One region of the Aneurinibacillus thermoaerophilus genome, then DNA from elsewhere that is predicted to be linked to it. Evidence: riboswitches for the same ligand, from Rfam matches in the RefSeq annotation. Region 1 holds a riboswitch; the other holds the start of a gene.
What was found. A riboswitch is a leader RNA that binds a small molecule or an ion and turns the genes downstream of it on or off. The one in region 1 is predicted to bind glycine.

Region 1 (9,279 bases):
CGCTTGTTTTGACAGCCAAAGAAGGGCTGGCGCTAATTAATGGAACGCAAGCTATGACGGCCATGGGTATAGTTGCTTATCTCGAAGCGGAACAGCTTGCCTATCAGGTGGAACTTATTGCCGCCGTAACGATGGAAGGACTGCGTGGTATCATGGACGCGTTTGCCGAAGAAGTGCATGTCGCGCGTGGGTATCCGGAACAGGTAGCGGTTGCGGCGCGGATGCGTGACTATCTTGCGGATAGCAAACTAACGACAAGACAAGGTCAATTGCGCGTGCAGGATGCGTATTCATTGCGCTGCATCCCACAGGTTCACGGCGCTTCTTGGCAGGTGCTTGGGTATGTGAAAGAAAAGTTAGAAATTGAAATGAACGCCGCCACGGACAATCCGCTCGTCTTTCAAGACGGGGAGCAGGTGATTTCTGGAGGGAACTTTCATGGGCAACCGATTGCGCTGGCGATGGATTTTCTAAAAATGGCTGTCGCGGAGCTGGCTAATATTTCCGAACGCCGGATTGAGCGGATGGTTAATCCACAATTAAGCGGCTTGCCAGCTTTTTTAAGTCCGCAACCCGGACTGCAATCAGGTGCGATGATTTTGCAATACTGTGCTGCTTCACTTGTTTCGGAAAACAAAACGCTGGCACACCCGGCGAGCGTCGATTCTATTCCGTCTTCGGCCAACCAGGAAGATCATGTTAGTATGGGGACAATTGCAGCACGCCATGCTTATCAGATTATACAAAACTGCCGCCGGGTGCTTGCGATTGAATTAATCTGCGCATTGCAGGCAGCCGAATATCATGGGGTTGAGAAGATGGCAACGAAAACCAGAAAATTTCATGCCATGGCCCGCGCAGTTACGGCGCCAATTAGTGAAGATCGCGTATTTGCGCAAGACATCGAAGCAGTGACTAATTTTTTGCTTCAGACACCCGTACAAACTATGGTGGGAACGACATTTTTTATATAAGTAGCGAGAAGTCTCCTTCCTCTATAGGTGGGGGATGAATCGCTTTTTCTCTTGTATTTATGTTCTTTGTTTATCTATAAATTAAAAAATTAAGGATATTGAAGTCTATTTTCCTAAATATTAAGGGTCTAAATGATGAATGTTAATTAATTAATAAAATATTTGCAATTATCAATTAATTATAGTATGATCAAATTAGGACAGCCAATATTATCCAACATAAACTAGGAGTTTACGGAGGTACATAGTGATCGAGTTTCGCCATGTAGATAAGTACTATGGCAATTTTCATGTGCTGCGGGATATTAACTTGAAGATTTCCGAAGGGGAAGTGGTTGTGATTATTGGTCCTTCCGGATCAGGAAAGTCGACGTTGCTTCGCTGCATCAATCATTTGGAGAAAATCTCAAGTGGGGAGCTCATTGTTGATAACGTAAATGTTCATGACAAAAAAACAAATCTAAATGCGTTGCGGCAGGAAATTGGCATGGTATTTCAGCACTTTAATTTGTATCCGCACATGACTGTGTTGGAGAATATTACGCTTGCTCCGATGAAGGTGCGCAAAATTTCGCGTGAAGAAGCAGAAAAGACGGCCCGTTATTACTTGGAGAAGGTTGGGCTTTTACACAAAGCGGATGCTTACCCTTCAGCCCTTTCTGGCGGTCAGCAGCAGCGGGTGGCAATCGCGCGGGGACTTGCAATGCAGCCGAAGATTATGCTGTTTGATGAACCGACATCCGCGCTTGACCCGGAAATGATCGGCGAAGTGCTGGAAGTGATGAAAAGCTTGGCAAGAGAGGGCATGACTATGGTAGTCGTGACCCACGAAATGGGATTCGCCAAGGAAGTAGCCGATCGTGTGGTGTTTATGGATCACGGGCAAATTGTAGAAGTTGGCGAGCCGAAAGAGTTCTTCGCAAATCCGAAGGAAGAACGAGCGCGCATCTTCTTGAGTCGCCTGTTGAACCATTAATTTATGCAATTTATAAAGGGGGTTTTACATGGTGAAGCAAAAAATATCGATTTTAAGCCTTATTTTTATGCTGGTCATGTCTGTTATGCTTGCGGCTTGCGGCGGTAAGCAGGAAGCGGGCAAACCAGCGGATGCGGGTTCGGCGGCAAGCGACGGGAGCGCAGAAAAAAGCGCAGTAGCCGCGGCGAAAGAACGTGGCAAGCTGATCGTAGGTGTAAAGTATGACACGAACCTGTTCGGCAAGAAAGATCCGGTTGATGGTCAAGTAAAAGGATTTGATATTGACATAGCGAAAGCGCTAGCAAAAAAAATCATGGGTGATGAGACGAAGATTGAACTGAAAGAAGTAACGTCTAAGACGCGTATTCCAATGCTGAAAAATGGTGATATTGATGCGATTATCGCGACTATGACCATTACGGAAGAACGTAAGAAAACGGTTGACTTCTCCGATGTGTATTTTGAAGCAGGCCAGTCCTTGCTCGTTCCGAAAAATTCTCCGATTACAGGCATACAGGATTTGAATGGCAAGACGGTTATCGCGGTGAAAGGTTCCACTTCTGCGAAAAATATTCGCCAAAAAGCTCCGCAGGCGAAAGTAGCTGAGTATGAGAATTATGCAGAAGCGTTTACGGCGCTGAAATCGAAAAAAGGCGACGCTCTTACAACGGATAACTCCATTCTGCTTGGTATGCAGAAAGAAGATCCGAATTTCAAACTGGTGGGAGGCCTATTTACGGATGAACCATACGGTATTGCAGTTCGCAAAGGCGACACCGAGATGCTGAAAACGATCAATGAAATGCTCGCGGAACTGAAGTCTTCCGGTGAGTATGACAAGATTTACGAAAAATGGTTTGGCGAAAAGCCGCAGAAAAAATAGGGGAAGAAGGGGCCTGACGGCGCGGTGGCCGCAGGCCCTTTTCATCTTTCCGGAGGAAAGGAACAGAACGTATGCTGCAAACAATATTTGAAATCTTGTCTGAATACCGAACTGAGTATATTAGCGGTCTGATCACAACGTTGAAAGTTAGTTTCATCTCATTGATCGCGAGCTTAGCGTTGGGCACTATGCTCGCCATTTTTTGCATCTCGCCTTTTCGCATTCTGGTTATTATCGGGCGGTGTTATGTTGAATTCATTCGTAATACTCCTTTATTAATTCAAGTATTCTTCTTTTTCTTTGGTTTGCCTTCGCTCGGCATTCAAATTGGCGCATTCACCGCAGGCACACTTGGCCTTACAGTTTACACGGCCGCTTTTATTTCGGAAGCTATCCGAGCCGGAATTCATTCAATTTCGAAAGGCCAAATGGAAGCTGCTCGTGCTTCCGGTCTGACCTATATTCAGGCGATGCGTTACGTTATTTTGCCACAGGCTTTTAGAATTGTTATCCCTCCGCTTGGTAACCAGTTTATTAACCTTGTTAAAAACTCATCTATCCTAGGTGTTATTGCGGGAATGGACTTGATGTATCATGCGGATATTGTCGCTTCCAATACGCTTAATGTTTTCGATACGTATATTCTTGTCGGCTTTTTCTATCTAACCATTACGGTACCACTTTCTATTCTGGTGAATTGGTTGGAGCGTCGCCTGAAGCATGCCTGAATGTAGTGGAGAGGAAAAGGAGTGAAGTTTATGGATTTTGCTGGTGCGTACAGTTGGCCGAATTTGCGTTATTTGCTGGAAGGATTTCTGGTAACGCTTGAAGTAGCAGCGCTGGCAATTTTGCTTTCATTTGTGATTGCAATTATTGTGGCGATTATTCGATATACAAAAATCCCGGTGTTATCGCAACTGTTATTTGTATGGGTGGAAATGATTAGGAATCTGCCATTGCTTTTAATTATTTTCTTTGTATATTTTGCCTTGCGTGATGTCGGAATTAAACTGGGGGTATTCAGCGCGGCAGTAGTAGGGCTAACAATTTTCGAATCGGCGATGATTTCCGAGGTTGTCCGAAGCGGTCTGATGTCGGTGGATAAAGGACAAATTGAGGCTGCGCGTGCGTCTGGTTTAACGTACGGGCAAGCCCTTCGCTACATTATCTTACCACAGGCATTGCGTCGTATGATTCCACCGATCGTTAGTCAGTTTATTTCGCTGTTGAAGGATACTTCGCTGGCAATTATCATTGCTCTTCCGGAATTGATGCACAATGGACAGGTTATTTACAATACTAATTATTCATATGTTATCCCGATTCTGCTGTTAATCGCTTTATTGTATTTCGTCGTTAACTTCAGCCTGTCGCTTATTGCGCGGCGGTTGGAACATTCTCGTTAAGGCAAAAAACGAGGGGATGGATGCACTTGCCCGAAGGGGTGCCGTAGCATCTGTGCCGCCTCGTTTTCTTATGTGTATGTATCCGTTGCAATGCCTGCCCAGGCGTACAGCCCAACTTCGGCAAATAGACGTCAGCGGGCGAGAAATAATAGGAGGCTTATTTAAGTCTGTGTATTGTCAAATGATTCTGGAACAAAAAATTACAGGCCCAGCGCTAGGCCTGTAATTTTTGGATTAGAAACTGTGGAAGCTGGAAACAAGCGTCGAGAATATTTTTATTAAAGTATTTCGTATCTTGCTGGAAAGCATGTTCTACCGGTTTTTCATATACTTTTGATCCCATTGTAAACGTCCACATCCCTCCCGGATATGTCGGGACAACGGCAGTGTACAGTTTGGTTAACGGGAAGAGATCGCTGATATGCTTATATGATTGCTGTAGAACATCAAAGTGGAAAATCGGCGACTGACTTTGGCAAACCATAATGCCATCCTCTTTGAGAGCGCGGTGGATATTTCTATAGAAATCCAACTCAAACAATTGTTTCGCCGGCCCGATCGGATCAGACGAATCCACAATAATAACATCGTAGTGATTTTCAATGTCTTTGACAAAGGCGACGCCATCATTGTAAATAAAACGAACGCGCGGGTCAGAGAGATTCCCGGAAACTTCCTGCAAGTGTTCTTTGCAGAATTTGACTACCAGTTCGTCCAACTCAACCATGTCGATTTGTTCCACATTTTTGTACTTTGTCACTTCGCGCGCTGCGCCACAATCGCCGCCCCCGATAATAAGAACGCGTTTAGGGTTCGGGTGGAAATGCAACGGCACATGGGTAATCATTTCATTGTATATAAACCCGTCAATTGAAGTCGTCTGTACAACGCCGTCAAGCACCAGCATTCTACCGAAATCATATGAGTCAAGGATCATCACATGTTGGAAAGGAGAAGATTCCGAGGCGACGATTTCTTTAATGCGGTAGCTTATTTTCAAATTTTCGCGCTCATCTTCCGTAAGCCATAATACATCATCTTTTTTCTCAATGTAGTTCGGTGTTTGCTTCATTTCTACCTCCTTGTATGATCTTCGCAAAAAAGTAATGTATTTCACATGATGTCATTAATATAAACAAAAAGAGACACAGAGTTCCTTTCCTCAAGGTTTAAGTCCCCGGGAGAAAACAGCAATGTCCCTCTTTTAGGGTATCATAACGGAAAAGCGCAGACAATTCAAAGGTTTTTACTTTTCCTATCATCATAGAGCTTGGTTCGTGTTTTCTTTTCTCGGTTTTGCTTCGGAAGCAAGAAATCGTCGGGTCTCAGCTACAACTACTGCGCTTAATCCAATCAGACCGATAAGATTTGGAATAGCCATTAAGCCGTTAGCAATATCGGAAAACGTCCAGACAATATGAAGCTTAAGCGCCGAACCAAAGGCGATAACGATAATGAAAATAGCTTGGTAATAACATACGGCTTTGCGGCCCAGAAGGTATTCGATACATTTGGTGCCGTAATACGCCCAACCAAGAATCGTGGAGTAAGCGAATAGAATAATCGAAACTGCTAAAATGACGCTTCCGGTACTGCCGAACACGCTACGGAACGCAAGCGTTGTCGCTTCTACGCCTGTTTTGCCCATTTCCCAGACGCCGGTTGTAACAAGCGCTAGTCCGGTAATTGAACAGACGATAATCGTATCAATAAACGTTCCTGTCATTGAAACAAGCGCCTGTTTTGCGGGCGAATCGGTTTTTGCCGCGGCCGCGGCGATTGGAGCGCTGCCAAGACCAGCTTCATTCGAGAAAACGCCGCGTGCAACCCCCATTTGAATCGCTTGGGCTACTGTCGCACCGAGGAAACCTCCAGCAGCCGCTGTACCGTTAAAAGCGCCGGACAAAATGGCAGCGATCGCGTCAGGGACGTGCTCAATATGAACAAGTATGATCACAACTCCTGCTGTAATATAAAAGATAGCCATAAAAGGAACCAGCACGCCTGTTACCTGCCCGATTTTCTGCACGCCGCCGAGAATGACAAAGGCAGTGAGAACGGCAAGTGCAATACCGGTAATGACTGGGGGAACCGAGAAGTTTATTTTTACCGCTTCCGCGACGGAATTAGCCTGCACCATATTGCCGATGCCGAAGGAAGCGCAAATTCCGAAAAGAGAAAATAGCACAGCCAGCCATTTTTTTCCTAGTCCATGTTCCAGATAGTACATGGGACCGCCTGAGTATTCCCCGTTTTTTCCTTTTACTCGGTATTTGACGGCTAGAATGGCTTCTGAGTATTTGGTCGCCATACCGAACAGGGCTGTAAGCCACATCCAAAAAATTGCACCAGGCCCTCCGGTGGTAATTGCCGTGGCTACACCCGCGATGTTTCCTATTCCGATTGTAGCGGCAAGAGCCGTCATAAGCGCTTGGAAATGGTTAATATCCCCTTCTGATGTTTTGTCCTGTTTTCTGCCAAAAGCTAGGCTTAGTGCATATCCAAGTTTCGTGAATTGGAGGCCACGCAGACGCACAGTGAGCAGAAGGCCTGTTCCGGCCAAGAGAATGAGCGTAGGCATTCCCCATACGTATCCGTTGATTTTGTCAAGTAGTTTTGCTAGAGCATCCATTTGCCGTTCCCTTTCCTTTTTAGAAATAAAAAAACCATTTTATCCTGTGGATAAAATGGTCTCTGGAGATATGGCAAGGTAGAGAATAAATGGTGAAAGAACGCCTTTCCATAAAATAAAGTAAAGATTGGCCTTTTTTTCTTTTTTGTAATCCCTGTCCTTTTACCTGAGAGATTATCTGCGCGGTGGCGCAGACTTGCTCCTTCGGTGCCCTTTTTCCTCCGTTTCATTAGTGTGGAAGCGGAGGGGGTCTCTCCAGAGTTTCGTCCCCATACAGTTCTACTTGATCCCAAGACCTGAGAGTTTCGAAGCTTTTGCTTCTTGCCCCGTCGGTAGACAAACCAGTGAATCACGGTTCATCTTCTCCTGCATGGTTCATCCGAAATATATATTTGATTAATAAGTTAAATTATAGGAAATAAAAATGAGAAATCAAGAGGTTAAATGAAATTTAAATTGATTGAAAATATTTTTGGTAAAAGGTTTTAATGGGAGAATGACGGATAAAGAAAATGATAGGTGCTTATATTAAATACAGAAAAAATGTGAGCAGGAGGCAATCACATGGATAATCAACAATCCAGCATACAGACGCAAAACCCGATTTCTCAGGCGCAAAACGCGGTAGAGCAGGCAAAGAATGCTGCGGCTCAGATGCAATCCCACCCTACCCAGCAAGCGCTTGAAGGCGCTCAAAATGCTATTGAACAGGCAGAACGTGCAATCGCACAAGCGAATACAAGCGAAAATCAGCGCGCTGTCGCTGAGATGGTGGAGCAATTGGAGGAAGTACGCAGACGTGTAGCGCAGATGCAGCAGCCACAGAATTAGGAAGGTACAGTATATATAGTTTTGAGGGAAAAAATGGCCTTTTAAAAGCGGCCATTTTTTGGTGCGCTCGGCATGGGGGTCATCTATAGGGTTCAAGTCCTGAATGGCGAAGGCAGTAGTAGCCATTAACTTAAGACAAGGATGTCGACTTCGAGGTCGAATCTGAAGGAAGTCGGCGGCAAACCTTTGGCCTGAGGAATACGAAACGAACCTCATAGGAGGCCAACGTTCTTTGGATGAGTTTACCAAACAAAACAAAGTCCATACTGTAGCCAACAGAGGCCATAGTACATGCTATGTAACGACATGAAATGAAAAGACCGATTGTCTTCACTCGATTTGCATTTTATATCGAAGGTGTGATAAAATGAAAACTATCGCTGTAACAAATTAAAAACTTTGCATCAACTAATCCTTTTTGTTATAATAAAAGGTTGTTGCCAAGCACAGTGAAGAATTAGAATAAAAAACAAAAAAAGTTGTTGACAAAAATCTTAGGTTATAATAAGATGAAAAAGTCGCCGCTGGAACGCGGTGAAAATGAAAAAGAAGTTCCTTGAAAACTGAACAGTGACACTCGTTTGTGTGCGAGTTAAATATCCCATGAAAGTGAAGGTCAGCTTCAAAGTTGATTTCAGGCACTTTTATGGGGCCCGAAAAACATTCTTTACTTTATGAGCTAGCTTACGAGCTTGCGTATCAATCTTCAACTTTTTTGGAGAGTTTGATCCTGGCTCAGGACGAACGCTGGCGGCGTGCCTAATACATGCAAGTCGAGCGAACCGATGGAGTGCTTGCATTCCTGAGGTTAGCGGCGGACGGGTGAGTAACACGTAGGCAACCTGCCTGTACGACCGGGATAACTCCGGGAAACCGGAGCTAATACCGGATAGGATGCCGAACCGCATGGTTCGGCATGGAAAGGCCTTTGAGCCGCGTACAGATGGGCCTGCGGCGCATTAGCTAGTTGGTGGGGTAACGGCCTACCAAGGCGACGATGCGTAGCCGACCTGAGAGGGTGAACGGCCACACTGGGACTGAGACACGGCCCAGACTCCTACGGGAGGCAGCAGTAGGGAATCTTCCGCAATGGACGAAAGTCTGACGGAGCAACGCCGCGTGAGTGAGGAAGGTCTTCGGATCGTAAAACTCTGTTGTCAGGGAAGAACCGCCGGGATGACCTCCCGGTCTGACGGTACCTGACGAGAAAGCCCCGGCTAACTACGTGCCAGCAGCCGCGGTAATACGTAGGGGGCAAGCGTTGTCCGGAATTATTGGGCGTAAAGCGCGCGCAGGCGGCTTCTTAAGTCAGGTGTGAAAGCCCACGGCTCAACTGTGGAGGGCCATCTGAAACTGGGGAGCTTGAGTGCAGGAGAGGAGAGCGGAATTCCACGTGTAGCGGTGAAATGCGTAGAGATGTGGAGGAACACCAGTGGCGAAGGCGGCTCTCTGGCCTGTAACTGACGCTGAGGCGCGAAAGCGTGGGGAGCAAACAGGATTAGATACCCTGGTAGTCCACGCCGTAAACGATGAGTGCTAGGTGTTGGGGAGTTCACCTCCTCAGTGCCGCAGCTAAC
Region 2 (9,279 bases), 1.1 Mb from region 1:
ACCGCCGCCGCCAGCGCATTCAATGCCTGATTCGAGCAAATGTTAGATGTCGCTTTCTCCCGACGAATGTGCTGCTCGCGCGCCTGCAACGTCAATACAAAACCACGGCGCCCGCGTTCATCTTTCGTCTGGCCGACAATCCGACCCGGAATCTGACGCATCAACTCTTTTTTCACTGCGAAATAGCCGCAATGCGGTCCGCCGAAAGCCATCGGAATCCCGAACGGCTGTGCATCACCAACAACCACGTCAGCTCCGAACTCTCCCGGCGGCTTAAGGATGCCCAGCGCAAGTGGATTGGCGCTTACAACGAACAGCCCGCTATGTTTGTGTGCAATTTGCTCAATGCTTGCCAGCTCTTCGATTCCACCCAAAAAATTTGGATACTGTACAAGAACAGACGCCGTATTCTCATCAACCGCTTTCGCAAGCTCATCCAAATCAGTCAGTCCATTTTTCAAGCCAACTTCGACCACTTCCAGCCCCTGGCCTTTCGCGTATGTCCGCAAAATAGAACGGGCTTCCGGATGCACGGCGCGGGAAATGACAACTTTTTTGCGCTTCGTTTTACCGGCCGTCATCGCCGCTGCTTCCGCTAGCGCGGTCGCTCCGTCATACATGGACGAATTCGCTACTTCCATGCCAGTTAATTCGCAAATCATCGTCTGAAATTCAAAGATAGCCTGCAATTCACCCTGGCTAATCTCTGGCTGATACGGCGTATAAGCGGTATAAAACTCCGAGCGGGAAATCACATGGTTCACTACACTCGGAATATAATGGTCGTACGTGCCAGCGCCAAGGAAGCAGACGTAATCGAGCGCATTTACGTTTTTCCCTGCCAGTCGACTCATATATTTGGTTAGCTCCGCTTCCGGAATGGCTTCCGGAATGTCAAGCTCTCCTTTAAAACGCACCTCTTCCGGAATATCAGAGAAAAGCTCCGCCACATCTGAAATGCCGAGCTCCGCCAGCATTTCCTGACGATCGGCTTCCGTAGTTGGAAGGTATCGGTATTTCACGACTTACTCCTCCTCTTTGATAAACGCTTCGTACTGTTCTGCTGTCATCAATTGCTCAAGTTCTTCCGGATTGGACATTTTTACAATAACCATCCAGCCTGCGCTATACGCATCGTGATTGATTGTTTCTGGCGCTTCTTCCAGCGCACCATTTACTTCTACCACTTCTCCACTTATCGGCGAATAAATATCGGATACTGCTTTAACCGATTCGACGGTACCCATGCTCTTGTTCGCTTTCACAACAGCACCTTCTTCCGGCAGTTCGATAAATACGATATCGCCGAGCTGTTCTTGGGCAAAATGCGTGATGCCGACACGTACCTGTTCTTTATCGAGCACCTCTACCCATTCATGTTCGTTGCTGTATTTAAAAGCTGCTTTTACTTTGCTCATACTTACATCCTCCGGGTTTCTTTGTTTATTTTTTGTCTTATATTTTGGGCCGCTTATAAAACGGCGTGCTAACGACTTTAGCTTTGAGGCGTTTGCCGCGGATTTCTACGTCCACTTCCGCACCAAGATCGCTATACTCCCGCTTAATCAGCGCAAGTCCGACATTTTTCTTCAGCGTCGGCGACTGTGTACCGGTGGTTACTTCCCCGATTTTTTCTTCTCCCGCATACACCGGGTAGTGCGAGCGCGGAATCCCCCGTTCAATCATTTCGATGCCAACCAGCTTACGCGGTGCTCCGCTTTCTTTTTGCCGCTTCAACACCTCCTGGCCGATAAATGGAACCGGCTTGTCAACCTTAACCGCAAAACTGAGCCCAGCTTCAATCGGGCTAATGTCTTCGCTTAACTCCTGCCCGTACAGCGGCAAACGGGCTTCAAATCGCAGCGTGTCCCGCGCTCCAAGCCCGCACGGCAAAACGTCATCTCCGCCCACTTCCAGGATGTTCTTCCATAATACGCGCGCATCTTCCGGTTTGACATATATCTCGAAACCGTCCTCTCCTGTATATCCGGTGCGGGATACAAGCGCGCATACACCTGCTAGTTTCACCTCTGGCTTAAAGTGAAAGAAACGGATTTCAGATAAATTGGTATCTGTGAGTTTTTGGAGCACCTGTTCGGCCATGGGCCCCTGTAAAGCGAGCTGGGCCGTTTCATCTGATATATTACGCAAAATCATGTCGCCTTCCGCGTGCTGCTGCATCCAGGCTACGTCTTTCTCGATATTGGCCGCGTTAATGACCAGCAAATAATGATCTTCGCTCAACTTATATACCAGCAAATCGTCGACCGTACCACCGTTCGGATAACACATAATAGAGTACTGTGCTTGGCCTACGGCTAGCTTCGAAGCATCGTTTGTCGTGATTTTCTGTATGAATGCGAGCGTATCCTTCCCTTTCACTTCCACTTCGCCCATGTGCGACACATCAAACAGGCCCGCTTTTGTACGTACCGCTTCGTGTTCTTTTTGAATGCTAGAAAACTGGACAGGCAGTTCCCAACCACCGAAATCAATCGTTTTAGCCCCGTATTCCCGGTACAAGGGGTAAATAGGCGTTCGTTTTAAGGCTGACATCGTGTATAAGACCTCCCTTGTTTGTCGCTGGCTAATTAAGAAAAGCTCGCAGGCATTGCCACTCGCCCTTTTTCCATAAAAAAGGACAGAAATAGGGTATCATCCCCATCTCTGTCCTTTGTACCTGAGAGCTACCCGGCTTCTCAAAGCGCCGGTTTCCCCTTTGGTGGCCCGCTCAAAGCGCGAGCTCTCTCCAGAGGCGCGTCCCGCAGAGGTACTTTTGCCTGAGAGATTGATAAGGTGGGTTTGCTCCTTCGGCGACGCATCAAGCGCGTTCTCTCCCTCTGCTTTCATCCGCACGATATTTTATTATTGGCAAAAATCAAATATGTAATCCTTTTCTATGGTACCATGAATTTTAAAAAATGCAATGCTTTTTTTGATAAAATCTTAACAAAAAACAAAAAACAGCTATAAACATTTGTTTTTAAAACAAAAAAATAATATATCTCTTCTAAAAACATGAGAAAAGTGATGTAAACTCGAACATTATCATTCTTTCTTGTTCTCCGTTCCACACGCTTCTCTTCTTTGGAAATAAATAGGCAATGGAAACACCCCACGCGCCTTTCTCTTGTATTACGGTATAAACCGAAATTTGAAAAACTTACTTCTTCAACTCCCTCACCTAACAAAAAATGGAACGCACAAGCCCCGTTTCTTCTGGTGCATCTATTTCTTATTACGTCTCGGCTCGAAGACACATGTATATATAGGTTCCGTCTTGGTTAATACGATGCAATCGCCTTCCACCTCGATCTCAATCGTTCCATATCCCAGAATTTCTTGAATCTCCGGTGGCAGTACTAAATTCCCCTGTTCATCGATCCGGCCAAGCAACGGTTTTTTTTCCATTGATATGTGTGTCCCTCCTTATGGCCTGAAAGTTTCAACTGCTCCCACCCACGCTAATAGTAAAGGTAGGGAGAGCCTGTGCAATTTTAGTTATTCTACCTTTCTTATCCATTATTTCATCTCTTTCTTGCGGATTCAACACCTAAAATATAAGCCTTATATCCTGTTACTATAGAATTATTTTACTAAATCTCAGCGGAGAGCGGAGGAAAAAGTAAATAAAAAACCTTATTATAAAAGTATCCAAAAACCCTTTGTATAAGAAAAAGGAGGGGGGATAGACAGATGTTGTCAAACTGCGCCGCATGCGGCAAAGTATTTATGAAATTTTCAAAACCCGTATGTCCCGACTGCGCAAGCAAAGAGCTGGATACTGCGAAACGCATTCGCGATTATTTAAAGCAGAAAGAAAAACGGAATGCTCCCCTAATCCAGGTTTCTCAAGATCTTGACATTCCGGTTCGTTATATCGAGTACCTGATTCGCCAGAAATACTTTGATCTTGCACGCTACCCAAACTTACAATACCAATGTAAAAACTGTGATACGCTCATCTCATCCGGTGAATATTGTGCAGCATGTGCTGAAACATTGCGTAATCATTTGCTCAGCGTACAAAAAGACAAGACAAAATCCGATAAACAAAACGACGAGTCCCACGAAAATTTCTATAGATCACGGCTATAACTTTCTCGCTTCAGCATACACATGTACAAATACACTCTCTACTATGTGTATGTAACGGATGTGAGGAAATGAAATCGACAATCGCGGGACAGAAAACTTGGTATAATTTTTTATTATTATTTCTGCTCTATATGAATCTCGTGCTTTCTTTCGGTCTCGTGTACTGCGCGCTTGAATGGCTGGGACTTGGGTTTATTCTTGATCATTACGCCTCAGCAGCGCATCAAAACCAATGGTATGACCGGATTACCCGGTCCTTTTATTTTAGCGCGATAACACTTCTCTCCGTCGGGTATGGCGACTTAAGTCCTTTTGGTCTTGCGCGCGGCGTCGCAATGATCGAAGCGATGGTAGGATATGTGCTGCCGGCCGCCCTCGTCATTCGATATGTTATTCCTCCGATCGCTCCCCCTAAACGGTTTCGGCTTCCATCTCACCGCAAGCCGGAAAAGTAAAAAGACGAGGCATGCCAAAGCTTTTGCCCCGTCTTTTTGCTTTAATGAACGTTCAGCTTTTTAAAGTTTCCACCTTTTACGTTATGGATTGAGCCGACTGCAAGAAACGCCGCTTCATCTATATCTTCGATGATCGCTTTAAGCTTTGCTTCTTCCAGACGGGTAATTACGCAGAAAATGACTTTTTTATTGTCCCCTGTATATCCGCCTTCCCCATTCAAATACGTAACGCCCCGGCCCAAGCGCGCGAGCAAGGCCTCACCGATTTCTTCATATTTATCGCTAATAATCCACACCGAACGCGATTCATCCAACCCTTGGATTGTCACATCGATCATTTTAAACGCGATATAATACGCGATCAGCGAATACATAGCGCGATCCCAGCCAAATACAAATCCGGCGCTACCCAAGATAAAAATATTGAAAAACATAACCGTTTCCCCGACAGAAAACGGCATTTTTTTGTTAAACAAAATAGCGACAATTTCTGTACCATCAAGCGAACCACCGTAACGGATCACCATTCCCACACCGATGCCCAAGATGATTCCGCCAAACACAGCCGCAAGCAACGGATCAGCCGTCACTTTCTGAACCGGATGGAGAAGCGTTGTACCTAACGACATCACTGCAACGCCCAGCAATGTGGATATGGCAAACGTTTTTCCAATTTGTTTATATCCGACAAAAAGAAATGGAAGATTAAGAAAAAATAAGAAAATGCCCAGCTTAAGTCCTGTCAAATGTGAAAGAATAATAGAAACACCAACAATTCCTCCATCAATAATATTGTTCGGTACAAGGAAAATTTCCAGCCCGACCGATACGAGAGCAGCACCCAGTATGATAAACAGGGCACGTTTTAAAATTTTGGGTGTCGAAAGTCGTTTGTGCGTGCGCTTGTGTGCTTGAATATACTCCACGAATTTCCTCCTAATACGTAAATTTTTTCACTTATATTATACCAAAACTGCACTCAAAAAAGCACATAAAATACAGGCTTTACTCACATGGGTCTGACAAAAAGAAATGGAGGATGAGTGCCGGTAACTTGTATAAATGTTTGCCTTTTTGCGCATGCTACATTTGCGTAGGCATCGGAAAAAAGAGGGTGGATTTCATATGACAGACATTCCTGTTTCTTTTCAAAGAGACTGGATTGACGGATTGAAGGCGAGAATGGCAGAAGACGGACCTTGGCACCATAGAGAATTGTACCGCCTGGCATGGGAAGCGGCGCGAGCAAGCGCGGTGCATGACTTCAATGAATTGCAGTGCCTGCGTCATCTGCCATATTTTACGCCCCTGCCGCATCAAATTGAGACGGCGCAAAAGGTCATCTGCGATATGCATGGCCGCGCCCTGCTTGCAGATGAAGTAGGTCTCGGAAAAACCATTGAAGCTGGTCTTGTATTGAAAGAATATATAGTACGCGGTCTGGTCAAAAAAGCGCTAATTCTCGTGCCTGCTTCGCTTGTCGTGCAGTGGGTGCGCGAACTAAATAACAAATTTTTGATCTCAGCGGCGGCGCAACGCAAAGAATACATGTGGACTCAATATGATATTCTTGTCGCTTCGATTGATACGGCAAAACGCCCGCCTCACCGCGATATCGTGCTCAATCAATCGTATGACCTGGTTATCGTGGATGAAGCGCATAAATTAAAGAATAAAAACACAAAAAACTACCAATTTATCCAGGAACTCAAAAAGAAATATTGTCTGTTGTTGACCGCCACTCCGATCCAAAATAAACTTGACGAATTGTACAACCTGATTACGCTCCTAAAGCCGGGTCATCTCGGGCAATCAGCGCAATTCCAGCAAAGCTACGTCCAAGGAAAACGTCAAGTAAAAAACAACGAGATGCTAAAAAAAGAGTTAAAAAAAGTGATGGTTCGCAACCGGCGCGCCGATGGCAAAGTCGAATTTACAGCCCGCCACGTCATCACCGTGCCTATCGAACTGTCGCCGGAAGAAAAGCATTTATACGACAGCGTAACCCGCTTTGTACAAGAACAGTATCATAGCGAAGGCAGCGGGTACAAAAACCCGCTCGCGCTTATTACGTTGCAGCGCGAAATTTGCAGCAGCCGGGACGCGGCGCTTGTCACGCTGGTTAATATGCACAACCGTGCGCCCGAAGATTCGCCATTGCGCCAGGAAATCCGCAGACTGCTGGATATTCTTAAGCAAGTGACCACCCATAGAAAAGCGGAAAAAGTCATCGAAATTATCAAGGAAGCGGATGATAAAATTATTATCTTTACCGAATATCGGGCAACTCAACAGTATTTGCAGCATATTCTCGCCCAGCATGGCGTAACGTCCGTTCTCTTCCGCGGCGGCTTTAAACGGAGCAAAAAGGATTGGATGAGCCAATTGTTTGAACACCGAGCTCAAGCGCTAATCGCTACAGAAGCGGGCAGTGAAGGCATTAACCTGCAATTCTGCAATCGGATTATCAATTATGATATGCCTTGGAATCCAATGCGTGTTGAACAGCGGATCGGCCGCGTACATCGCCTCGGGCAGACGAGAGATGTTTATATCTACAACTTGGCTACCCAAGGAACCATCGAGGAAAAAATTCTCCATCTGTTGTATGAAAAAATCAACCTATTCGAAATGGTGATCGGTGAACTGGAAACAATCATCGACCGTCTTCATTTACAGAAGTCATTCGAGAAAAATGTCATTGATATTCTTCTATCTTCACAATGCGAAGGAGAGTTGACAATTAAGATGGACAATTTAAGCCAGGTCATCCAATCGGTACGCGAATCGGTTCAACCGGCCGTGCCGACAACCGATGCATGGAAAGGAGGGGTGCTACCTTGAACCAAGCCCAGGTCCGTTCTTTTCTTGAGCGATATTTCGCCGCCCATCAAGCCCATTATGTCGAACAGCATCCTGCCTATTTCAAAGTAGAACTTCCAATCGAGGTTGATAAAGATCTGGGAAACCGTCCTTTCTATTGGACGTACGTGGAACGGCTAAACCTTGAGCCGCAGCCAATGTGCATGACGTTTATCTTCGATAATGCCTCGCTTCCTGAAGGGGTGAACGGGGAGGATATTACCTTCGGCTCACCGCGGTTGCAGCAATTCTTCGCCTCCGCACAACGCCATGGCCGTTATATCCGCCTGTATGAGCACACTGATCCTCCGAACGGCTCTAACTTACATTTTGCCCTAACTCCATGGCTCGGCATCAACTACAAAATTTCCTTTATTTGTGATCGAAAAAAAGATCGGCTCCTTTCGCTCGGAATAAACCTTATACACGGGCAAATCAAAGAAAACTTTTTCGACTATCTTGAGGCGCGTAACATCCTTCCCGTATTGCCGGATTACGCTTATACCATGCGTCCGATTTTCAGCATTGATTCAGCCGTCCAGCATCTTGAGCGGCACGTGCAAACAGCCATTGACGCAGAAGATAAAACATGGGCCTGCGAAGCCCGCTCACGTCTTGCGGCCGAACTTGCGCAAATCGAACACTTTTACGCAAGAAAAACAGCAACCGAAGATGAAAATGAAGAACCTGTATTGAATCATAAAGAAAAACGAGCGGAAGAACTACGCTGGCAATACGAGCCACGGATTGAGGTAGAAATTATTAACGGCGGAGTGTTTTATCTGTCCCATACACCCGCGCCCCCCGCATGAAAACCCGGGCGCGGCATAGTTACGCGCCCGGGTTTTTACCTCTGTCTTGCCTTCGCTTCCGGTGAAACAACATGCCAAACGCCAGCGGCAGCACTCCGAACCAGCGATACATCCACGCTTCTTTCGGCTTTTTTACCCGCTGCTCCTTCGGCGTCTCCAGATACTCGACAAAACGTTTGGTCAAATATCGCACATATTCCTGTGAAGACATGCGCACACGCCTCCTCAATATCACTTGTTACTTATAGCGTGTCCGTTTCCCCCCGTTTTCAATCGTTCTGCGTCAAAAATCGCCGAAACGCCGGATGTGCCCATAGTTCGTCCACAATCTGAGCCACGCTTTTTCCATCGGTCACAAGCTGGACAGGGGCAAAATCGTACAATCCTTCACGTTCCTGCATAATGCGCCTGACATTCCGCTCTACATCCCCCGCAAGCAACGGCCGGGTCGCATCCGCGTGCAACCGGGCTACAATCGTTTCCGGTGTCGCGCGCAAAGCAACAGCAAGACCATGGCGGACAATCAATTCCACATTTTGCTTCCGGGTTACTACCCCGCCTCCAGTCGTCACTACCTGCGGAATCGAACCGTTCAATACCTGGGCCAACATCTTCGTTTCCAGCGCTCGAAACCCTTCTTCGCCCTGCTCCCTGAAAATATCCCGGATTTCCTTTCCGGTAGCTTCCACGATGCAATGATCAACATCTACTTGCTTCCAGCCAAGCCGCTTGGCGATAGCCTGGCCAACTGTCGTTTTCCCGGTTCCCATAAACCCAATCAGGATAATCTGAGTCGTCAATCTTATACTCACTCCACTTCGTCATGATTCCTGTTTTTTTATCAACCGTACACCATAAACGTGTACGGTGCGCATAAGCAAATGGAGCGCTTCCTACCGCCAACAACCAAAGTTCTTTCGTTCCCCACGGTTCCATTAATACTTTCACAGTTACGTCTCCTATCTGATACTCGCGCTGCGAAAAATCCTGCAAATTCTGAAGCGCTTCCTCTATTCTCAAATACAGCCCTGCTTCTGTAGCATAATGCATCT

Region 2: it holds a riboswitch for glycine, as region 1 does, so the genes downstream of both, gcvT (glycine cleavage system aminomethyltransferase GcvT) here and K3F53_RS18230 (alanine/glycine:cation symporter family protein) in region 1, are expected to answer to the same signal.

What each region holds. Positions count from the first base shown of each region.
Region 1 covers NZ_CP080764.1:3,550,510-3,559,788, reverse strand. The annotation lists gene hutH (histidine ammonia-lyase) at 1-974, shown strand, start outside; gene K3F53_RS18255 (amino acid ABC transporter ATP-binding protein) at 1,222-1,950, shown strand; gene K3F53_RS18250 (ABC transporter substrate-binding protein) at 1,979-2,833, shown strand; gene K3F53_RS18245 (amino acid ABC transporter permease) at 2,905-3,561, shown strand; gene K3F53_RS18240 (amino acid ABC transporter permease) at 3,592-4,239, shown strand; gene speE (polyamine aminopropyltransferase) at 4,454-5,311, opposite strand; gene K3F53_RS18230 (alanine/glycine:cation symporter family protein) at 5,501-6,871, opposite strand; glycine riboswitch at 7,016-7,140, opposite strand; gene K3F53_RS18225 (hypothetical protein) at 7,436-7,702, shown strand; rRNA gene K3F53_RS18220 (16S ribosomal RNA) at 8,415-9,279, shown strand, end outside.
Region 2 covers NZ_CP080764.1:2,438,680-2,447,958, forward strand. The annotation lists gene gcvPA (aminomethyl-transferring glycine dehydrogenase subunit GcvPA) at 1-1,022, opposite strand, end outside; gene gcvH (glycine cleavage system protein GcvH) at 1,026-1,418, opposite strand; gene gcvT (glycine cleavage system aminomethyltransferase GcvT) at 1,456-2,556, opposite strand; glycine riboswitch at 2,661-2,758, opposite strand; glycine riboswitch at 2,759-2,850, opposite strand; gene K3F53_RS12710 (hypothetical protein) at 3,229-3,411, opposite strand; gene K3F53_RS12715 (hypothetical protein) at 3,697-4,098, shown strand; gene K3F53_RS12720 (potassium channel family protein) at 4,167-4,553, shown strand; gene K3F53_RS12725 (YitT family protein) at 4,595-5,479, opposite strand; gene K3F53_RS12730 (DEAD/DEAH box helicase) at 5,679-7,397, shown strand; gene K3F53_RS12735 (YqhG family protein) at 7,394-8,227, shown strand; gene K3F53_RS12740 (YqzE family protein) at 8,247-8,438, opposite strand; gene K3F53_RS12745 (shikimate kinase) at 8,497-9,027, opposite strand; gene K3F53_RS12750 (hypothetical protein) at 8,927-9,279, opposite strand, start outside.